DNA from 2 places in the Micromonospora sp. NBC_00898 genome. Region 2 is predicted to be linked to the other one. Evidence: predicted binding sites of a transcription regulator. Region 2 holds the regulator's gene; the other holds the start of a gene.

Region 1 (4,374 bases), 980 kb from region 2:
GCGGTGGCGCCGGAGGAGCGCCGCCGGGGCGTCGGGCGGGCCCTGCTGGCCGAGGCGGAGCGGCGGCTCGCCGGGCTGGGCGCGGTCGAGCTGCTGCTGGCCGGGAACCCGCCGTACTACGCCTGGCCGGGCATCGACGTGCGGTACACGCCGGCGGTCTGCGCGGCGCGGCGGCTCGGCTACCGGCAGGACCGTACGGCGTGGAACATGACCGCGGACCTGTCGGCGGGCTCCGCGGCGCTGCGCTCCACGGAGGCCGCCGAACGCCGGCTGACCGGCCAGGGCGTCACGGTACGCCGGGCCGAGCCGGCGGACCTGGCCGCCCTGGCCGCCTTCGCCCGCGCCACCTTCGGCGGCACCTGGGACGGCGAGCTGGCCGGCTCGGTGGGGCGGCCGGGCGCGGGCGCGCACCTGGCGGAGCGGGACGGCGAGATCCTGGGCTTCGCCGCGTACGGCTCGTCCCGGCCGAGCTGGTTCGGGCCGATGGGTACGGCCCCGGCGGCGGAGGGCTCCGGCATCGGCGGGGTGCTGCTGCGCCGCTGCCTGCGGGATCAGGCGGCGGCCGGGATCGGCGCGGCGCAGATCGGCTGGGTGGGACCGGTGCCGTTCTATTCGGGAAGCGCGGGCGCGCGGATCGAGCGGGTCTTCTTCCTGTACCGGAAGGCGATCGGCGGGCACCCGGTCGGATAATTAAAGGGGCGAAAAGGATATAGACGCCAATAATGCCATTCACCCGCCCCGGTCATCGACCCCGGCCTACGGTTGCCCGTAGAGGAGGCAGCCATGACCACGGATGACGAACGGACCGACGACCAGCCCGCGAGCTGGCCACCGGTCGGTGAACTCCCCGGGCAACTGCCGTTCGACCGGCTCGACTACGGCGACGCCGAGCAGCTGGCGGAGCTGGCCGGCGCCGACACACCAGCCGCCGAGGAGACCCGGCAACCGGTCGACGAGCCGGTCCGGATCCCGCCGCCGTACGACCGGACGAACAAACGACGCAATCAGCGGCCACTGCCGACGTGACGGACGGAAAGGGGGCGGACCGCTGACGCGGCCCGCCCCCTTTCGGCGTTCGGTGGAACTGGACTCAGAAGTCCATCTCCCCGCCACCCGGACCAGCCGGGGCGGCCGGGGTCTTCTCCGGCTTGTCCGCCACGACGGCCTCGGTGGTGAGGAAGAGCGCCGCGATCGACGAGGCGTTCTGCAGCGCCGAGCGGGTCACCTTGGCCGGGTCGATGATGCCCGCGGCCAGCAGGTCGACGTACTCGCCGTTGGCGGCGTTCAGGCCCCAACCCGCCTCGATGTTGCGGACGTGCTCGACGACCACGCCACCCTCGAGGCCGGCGTTGACGGCGATCTGCCGCAGCGGGGCGTCCAGCGCGATCTTGACGATCTGCGCGCCGGTCGCCTCGTCGCCGGTCAGGTCCAGCTTGTCGAAGGCGGTCTTGCCGGCCTGGACCAGCGCGACGCCACCACCCGGGACGATGCCCTCCTCGACGGCGGCCTTCGCGTTGCGAACGGCGTCCTCGATGCGGTGCTTGCGCTCCTTGAGCTCGACCTCGGTGGCCGCGCCGACCTTGATCACCGCAACGCCGCCGGCCAGCTTGGCCAGCCGCTCCTGCAGCTTCTCCCGGTCGTAGTCGGAGTCGCTCTTCTCGATCTCGGCGCGGATCTGGTTGACCCGACCCTGGATCTGCTCGGCGTCACCGGCGCCGTCGACGATGGTGGTCTCGTCCTTGGTCACCACGACCTTGCGGGCGCGGCCCAGCATGTCGAGGCCGACGGCGTCCAGCTTGAGGCCGACCTCCTCGCTGATGACCTGACCACCGGTGAGGATGGCGATGTCGGCCAGCATGGCCTTGCGGCGGTCACCGAAGCCCGGCGCCTTGACGGCGACCGACTTGAAGGTGCCGCGGACCTTGTTGACCACCAGGGTGGCCAGGGCCTCGCCCTCGATGTCCTCGGAGATGATCAGCAGCGGCTTGCCCGACTGCATGACCTTCTCCAGGATCGGGAGCAGGTCCTTCACCGACGAGATCTTGCTGTTGACGATCAGGAGGTACGGGTCGTCGAAGACGGCCTCCATACGCTCCGGGTCGGTCATGAAGTACGCGGAGATGTAACCCTTGTCGAAGCGCATACCCTCGGTGAGCTCAAGCTCCAGGCCGAAGGTGTTGCTCTCCTCGACGGTGATGACGCCTTCCTTGCCGACCTTGTCCATCGCCTCGGCGATGATCTCGCCGACGGTGCTGTCACCGGCGGAGATGGAGGCGGTGGAGGCGATCTGCTCCTTGGTCTCGACGTCCTTGGCGAGCTTGGACAGCTCCTCCGAGACGCTGGCCACGGCGGCCTCGATGCCCCGCTTCAGGGCCATCGGGTTGGCGCCGGCGGCCACGTTGCGCAGGCCCTCACGGACCAGGGCCTGGGCCAGGACGGTCGCCGTCGTCGTGCCGTCACCGGCGACGTCGTCGGTCTTCTTGGCGACCTCCTTGACCAGCTCGGCGCCGATCTTCTCGTACGGGTCCTCGAGCTCGATCTCCTTGGCGATGCTCACACCATCGTTGGTGATGGTGGGGGCACCCCACTTCTTCTCGAGCACGACGTTGCGGCCCTTGGGGCCGAGTGTCACCTTCACGGCGTCGGCGAGCTGGTTCATGCCCCGCTCGAGGCCGCGGCGCGCCTCTTCGTCGAACGCGATCATCTTGGCCATACGGCGTTGTCCTCCTGGACACTCACGGGCCACCCGAGTGTGTCTCCCGGATGGGCCGCCTGGTGTACGCACCTTGGCGACGTCGCCACCTGGCGACGACGACGTCTCCTCGGTCGGGCCGGACAGCCCGCGACGACCGGCCATGTGCCACCCCGGCGCCATCGAGACGCCCGTGTGGCCGTGGCCCTACCGCCCCGACCATTGGCACTCACGGTATGCGAGTGCCAATGACCTGTTTAGCACTCTCCCTTGCCGAGTGCAAGCACGATGGCCCCGCTCAGCCGAGTTCCGCGGCCAGTCGCGCGGCGTTCACCGGGCCCTCGTGGGCGCGCTGCTCGGCGTACGTCACGACGAGGCCGATCAGGTAGGCCAGCCAGGCCGGCAGGTAGAGCAGCACGGTGACCACCGAGCCAACGACGGTGCCGGCGGTGATCTCGAAGGCGCCGGTCGGCCCGCCGGCCAGGCTGATGATCATCTGCACCGGTACGGCCACCAACGAGCTCACCATCGCCATCAGGCCGACCAGGAGTACCCGGCCGAGGACCTGCCCGAACCGGGCGTGGAAGATCTTGAAGGACCGGCTGATCGGGTTGCCCCGCTCAAATAGGAACACCGGACCGGCGAGGCTGAGCGCGACCATCAGGTAGAGCCCGGGCAGGTAGCAGAAGACCGCGCCGACCATCACCAACGCGAACACGAGCAGCATCCAACCCCAGAGCGCCGGAGCCCGCCGCAGGCCGTACCGCAGCGCCCCGCCCACCGTCACCGGCTCGCCGGCCGCCTGCCGCGTGACCGCCCACGTGCCGGCCGCCCAGCCGACGCACTGGATCGCCAGGGCGAACACCCCGACCACGATGGCCACCCCGACGAAGACGAATAGTTCGCGGAAGTACTCGGCGGGGAACGGGGCGGGCGGCTCACCCGGCGCGGTGACCGTGATGGTGGGCCGCGGGTAGAACGGCAGGGCGAGCAGCGTGATCGCGATGGCCGGCAGCCCCTGGGTGAGCAGCATGATCGGCACGAGCGTGCGCCAACTGCGACGCAGCGCGCCGAGGACGCGCTCGAACCAGCCGCCGACGCCGAACCCGGGCGGAGTGACCAGCGGGTCCTGTGGGTCGTATGCCGAGCCGGCCGGCCACGGCGCGAGCCCGGCCGGCGGATAGCCACCGTACGGCGGGTAGCCGGCGAAGTGGGGCTGTTGCCCGTACGGCGACGGCCCGGCGGGAGGCGAGGGCGGCCCGAACGCCGGCGGCGCCCAGCCGGACGGCCCCGGCTGGGGCGGCACGGCCGGGACCCCTCCGCCCCACTGGCCGGGGCCGGCAGGCCCCGACGGGTGGGGCCGGGGAGCATTCGGCGGAGGCAAGTCGGACATGGGCCCTCCTCAGCGGCGATGGCTGGAACGGCTCATGATCTTCCTTGGCGCGCGCCCGCGGCGCAGCCCCTGATCGGGTGGAAACGCAGCCGGACGGCGGCGCGGGGTCAGGCGATGACGCGGACGCGCTCGGCCTGCGGCCCCTTCTGGCCCTGGGCGATCTCGAACTCGACCCGCTGGCCGTCGTCCAGCGCCTTGTAGCCGTCCATCTCGATCGCGGAGAAGTGAACGAAGACGTCCTGCCCGCCGTCGACGGCGATGAAGCCGTAGCCCTTTTCGGCGTTGAACC
Region 2 (4,374 bases):
TGCAGTCCGCCGCGCCGGGGGTGCTGGCGATCCTCGACCGCACGCACAGCGCCGGCCGGGCCACCGCCGCCGCCCTGGAGGCGCGCGACGCCGGGTTCGACCACGTCAACCTCGACCTGATCTACGGCACGCCGGGGGAGCGCGCCGAGGACTTCGCCGCCTCGCTGGACCAGGTGGTGGCGGCCGGGGTCGACCACGTCAGCGCGTACGCCCTGATCGTGGAGGACGGCACCCGGCTGGCCGCGCGGATGCGGCGCGGCGAGCTGCCGTACCCGAGCGACGACGTGGCGGCGGACCGCTACCTGGCCGCGGAGGCTGCCCTCGACGCGGCGGGTTTCTCCTGGTATGAGGTCTCCAACTGGGCCCGCTCGGGGGCGGCCCGGTGCCGGCACAACCTGCTCTACTGGACCGGCGCGGACTGGTGGGGCCTCGGGCCGGGGGCGCACAGCCACGTCGGCGGGGTGCGCTGGTGGAACGTCAAGCACCCGACGACGTACGCGCAGCGGCTCGCCGCCGGGGAGTCGCCCGGCCTGGCCCGGGAGCTGCTCACGCCCGACGAGGCGCACATGGAGGACGTGATGCTGCGGCTGCGGCTGGCCTCCGGGCTGCCGCTGGACGTGCTCGACGACGCGGGCCGGGCCGGGGCCGAGCGGGCCCTGGCCGGCGGGCTGCTGGCCGCGCCGGAGTACGCGGCCGGCCGGGCGGTGCTCACCCTGCGCGGCCGGCTGCTGGCCGACGCGGTGGTCCGCGACCTGCTGCCCTGACCGCCGGTCGCCCGGCCGACCCGTGGGCCGGCCGGGCGGGGCGTCACTTCACCAGGCTGATGCTCATCGGATAGCGGTAGAGCTGCCCCTCGTTGGCCTTGACGCCGGCGAGGATGCCGAACACGATGCCGAGGATGACCGCCGCGCCGACCGCGATGAAGCCGATCGCGATGCAGGCCAGGAGCCAGCCGACCAGGCCGACGATCGACCAGAGCAGTTGGAAGTTGAGCGCCGCGACCGCGTGCTGGCGCACCGTCGGCGACTGGTTGCCCCGGGCGAGCATGGCGACCAGCGGCGGCAGCCAGCCCAGCACGCCGCCGCTGACGAACATCGCCGCCGCGCCGCCGAAGTGCGCGACCAGCGCCCAGGTCTTGTCCTCGTTGTTGGCCCAGCCGCCGCTCGGGGCGCCGTACGCCCCGCCGGTCGGGTAGCCGGTGCCCGGCGGCGGGTAGCCGCCCGGAGGTGGGTAGCCACCCGACGGCGGCTGACCGCCGGAGGGCGGCGGATAGCCGCCGGGCGGGGGATAGCCCCCCGCGCCCGGCGCCCCGGACAGTGGTGCGGTGGGCGGCTCGTCCGCCGACGAGCCGTACGGTGCCGACGGCGGGGTCGGGTCCGGCGGCTGGGCGCCGGCGTCCCCCGCTCCGGGAGGGCGAGGTGGTTCAGTCATGAACGTCACGGTAGGGGTTGCCCGCAACGTGGCACCAGAGCGACATCGCCCGGGATGTCCGGCTGAACGGCCCTGGCGCGGCGGCTGTGCGGCGGCCCGCACCCGTGGTCCGTCGCTGATCATCGCGTCCGGGGTGCCGCCGACGTAGACTGGCACTCGCTACAGTCGAGTGCCAGTTGCCCGGCCGCTGCCGCGCCGGCGGCGGGTCGAGGGTGCTTCAGGAGGTGGGGATATGGGTCTCGACGACCGCAAGCTCGCCGTGCTGCGCGCGATCGTCGAGGACTACGTCGCCACGCAGGAGCCGGTGGGCAGCAGGGCCCTCGTCGAGCGGCACCAGCTGGGCGTCTCCCCGGCGACCGTCCGTAACGACATGGCCGTGCTGGAGGAGGAGGGCTACATCCGGCAGCCGCACACCAGTGCCGGCCGGGTGCCCACCGACCGCGGGTACCGGCTCTTCGTGGACCGGCTCTCCCGGGTCAAGCCGCTCAGCCCGGCCGAGCGCCGGGCGATCGAGCGCTTCCTGGTCGGCGCGGTGGACCTCGACGACGTGGTGCACCGCACCGTGCGGCTGCTGGCCCAGCTGACCCGGCAGGTCGCCGTGGTGCAGTACCCGTCGCTGGCCCGTTCCTCGGTGCGGCACCTGGAGCTGGTGCCGATCTCCACCACCCGGCTGATGCTCGTCATGATCGCCGACACCGGCCGGGTCGAGCAGCGGCTGGTCGAGCTGCCCGTGCCGGTCCCCGCCGAGGACGTCACCGACCTGCGTCGGCTGGTCAACGAGAAGCTGGTCGGCAGCCGGCTGTCCGAGACCCCGCCGCTGGTCCAGGCGCTGGTCGAGGAGTCTGCCCCGCACCTGCGCGGCGCGATGACCACGCTCTCCACCGTGCTGCTGGAGACCCTGGTCGAGCGGCACGAGGAGCGGATCGCGCTGGCCGGCACCGCCAACCTCACCCGCGGTGGCCTGCTCGACTTCCAGGGCTCGCTGCGTCCCATCCTCGAGGCGCTCGAGGAGGAGGTCGTGCTGCTGAAGCTCATCGGCGAGGCCGAGCCGAGCACCACCCGGGTGCTGATCGGCGACGAGAACGAGGTCGACAACCTCCGCGCCGCCTCCGTGGTCAGCACCGGGTACGGCCCGGGCGCGACCATCGTCGGCGGTCTGGGCGTGCTCGGCCCCACCCGGATGGACTACCCCGGGACCATCGCCACGGTGCGGGCCGTGGCACGCTACGTGGGCGAGCTGCTGGCCCAGAACTGATCCAGGGCAGGGGCCGGCGACCGGCCCCTGCCGACGACCGGCGCAACGCGAGACGAACATGAGGACACCGAACGCAGTGGCCAGGGACTACTACGGCATTCTCGGCGTGAGCCGCGAGGCCTCCGACGACGAGATCAAGCGCGCCTACCGCAAGTTGGCGCGGCAGTTCCACCCGGACGTCAATCCGGACCCGGAGGCACAGGAGAAGTTCAAGGACATCAACGCCGCGTACGAGGTCCTCTCGGACGACCGGAAACGGCAGATCGTCGACCTGGGCGGCGACCCGCTGGCCCCGGGCGGCGGGGGCGCGGGCGGTCCGGGCGGTCCCGGCGGGGCCGGCCCGTTCGTCGGCTTCCAGGACATCATGGACGCCTTCTTCGGCGGCGCGGCCGGCGGCGCCCGGGGCCCGCGGCCGCGGACCCGGCCGGGCGCGGACGCGATCCTGCGCCTGGAGCTGGACCTGCACGAGACCGCGTTCGGCGTCGAGGCGCCGATCACCGTCGACACCGCCGTGCTCTGCACCACCTGCTCCGGCGCGGGCACCGCCGCCGGCACCCACCTGGCCACCTGTGAGGCGTGCGGCGGCCGGGGCGAGGTCCAGTCCGTGCAGCGGACCTTCCTCGGCCAGGTGGTCTCCGCCCGGCCGTGCACGGTCTGCCAGGGTTACGGCACCACCATCCCGCACCCCTGCCCGACCTGCGCCGGTGACGGCCGGGTGCGCACCCGTCGCTCGCTGACCGTGAAGATCCCGGCCGGGGTCGAGGACGGCATGCGGATCCGGCTGGCCCAGCAGGGCGAGGTCGGCCCGGGTGGCGGCACCGCCGGCGACCTGTACGTGGAGATCCACGAGCGGCCGCACGACGTCTACTCCCGCAAGGGCGACGACCTGCACTGCCGGGTCACCGTGCCGATGACGGCCGCCGCGCTGGGCACCCGGCTGACCATCAAGACCCTGGACAGCGAGGAGACGGTCGACGTCAAGGCGGGCACCCAGCCGGGCAGCACGCTGCGGCTGCGCGCCCGGGGCGTGCCGCACCTGCGCGGCACCGGCCGGGGCGACCTCTACGTCCACCTGGACGTGCGGACCCCGACCAAGCTCGACGCCGACCAGGAGAAGATGCTGCGCGACTTCGCCAAGACCCGGGGCGAGGAGGTCGCCGAGCTGACCAAGCAGGGTGGCTTCTTCTCCCGGATGCGCGACGCCTTCAACGGGCACGCCTGAGGTGTCCGCGCCGCTGTTCCTGGTGGAGGCGCTGCCCACCGGTGACGCGCTGACCCTGGACGGCCCGGAGGGGCACCACGCGGCGACCGTGCAACGGCTGCGGGTCGGCGAGGAACTGCTGCTCGCCGACGGCCGGGGCGGCACGGCCGCCGCCGTGGTCACCGCCGTCGGCCGGGGCAGCCTCGACCTCCAGGTCACCTCCCGGGGGTACGTCGACGCGTCCGTCCCCCGGCTCGTGGTGGTGCAGGGCATCGCCAAGGGCGACCGGGGCGAGCTGGCCGTGCAGGCGATGACCGAGGTCGGGGTGGACGAGATCGTGCCCTGGGCGGCGTCCCGCTCGGTGGTGCAGTGGCGCGGCGAGCGGGGCGTACGGGCCCGGGAGAAATGGGCGGCGACCGCCCGGGAGGCGGCCAAGCAGGCCCGCCGCGCCTGGCTGCCGGTGGTGGCCGGGTCCCCGGACGAGTCG

What was found. Region 2 encodes HrcA, which represses chaperone genes, less so after heat shock. Its sites were predicted from a motif close to GGTTNGCACNCTCNNNNNGAGNGTGCNAACC; they were not measured.
Region 1: a site for HrcA is predicted at 2,913-2,943, ahead of groL (chaperonin GroEL). Genes of this name have one in related genera too.

What each region holds. Positions count from the first base shown of each region.
Region 1 covers NZ_CP108775.1:6,424,688-6,429,061, reverse strand. The annotation lists gene OG799_RS31250 (GNAT family N-acetyltransferase) at 1-690, shown strand, start outside; gene OG799_RS31245 (hypothetical protein) at 784-1,026, shown strand; gene groL (chaperonin GroEL) at 1,091-2,713, opposite strand; gene OG799_RS31235 (hypothetical protein) at 2,991-3,998, opposite strand; gene OG799_RS31230 (cold-shock protein) at 4,193-4,374, opposite strand, start outside.
Region 2 covers NZ_CP108775.1:68,164-72,537, forward strand. The annotation lists gene hemW (radical SAM family heme chaperone HemW) at 1-764, shown strand, start outside; gene OG799_RS00315 (DUF4870 domain-containing protein) at 808-1,431, opposite strand; gene hrcA (heat-inducible transcriptional repressor HrcA) at 1,664-2,686, shown strand; gene dnaJ (molecular chaperone DnaJ) at 2,763-3,908, shown strand; gene OG799_RS00330 (16S rRNA (uracil(1498)-N(3))-methyltransferase) at 3,910-4,374, shown strand, end outside.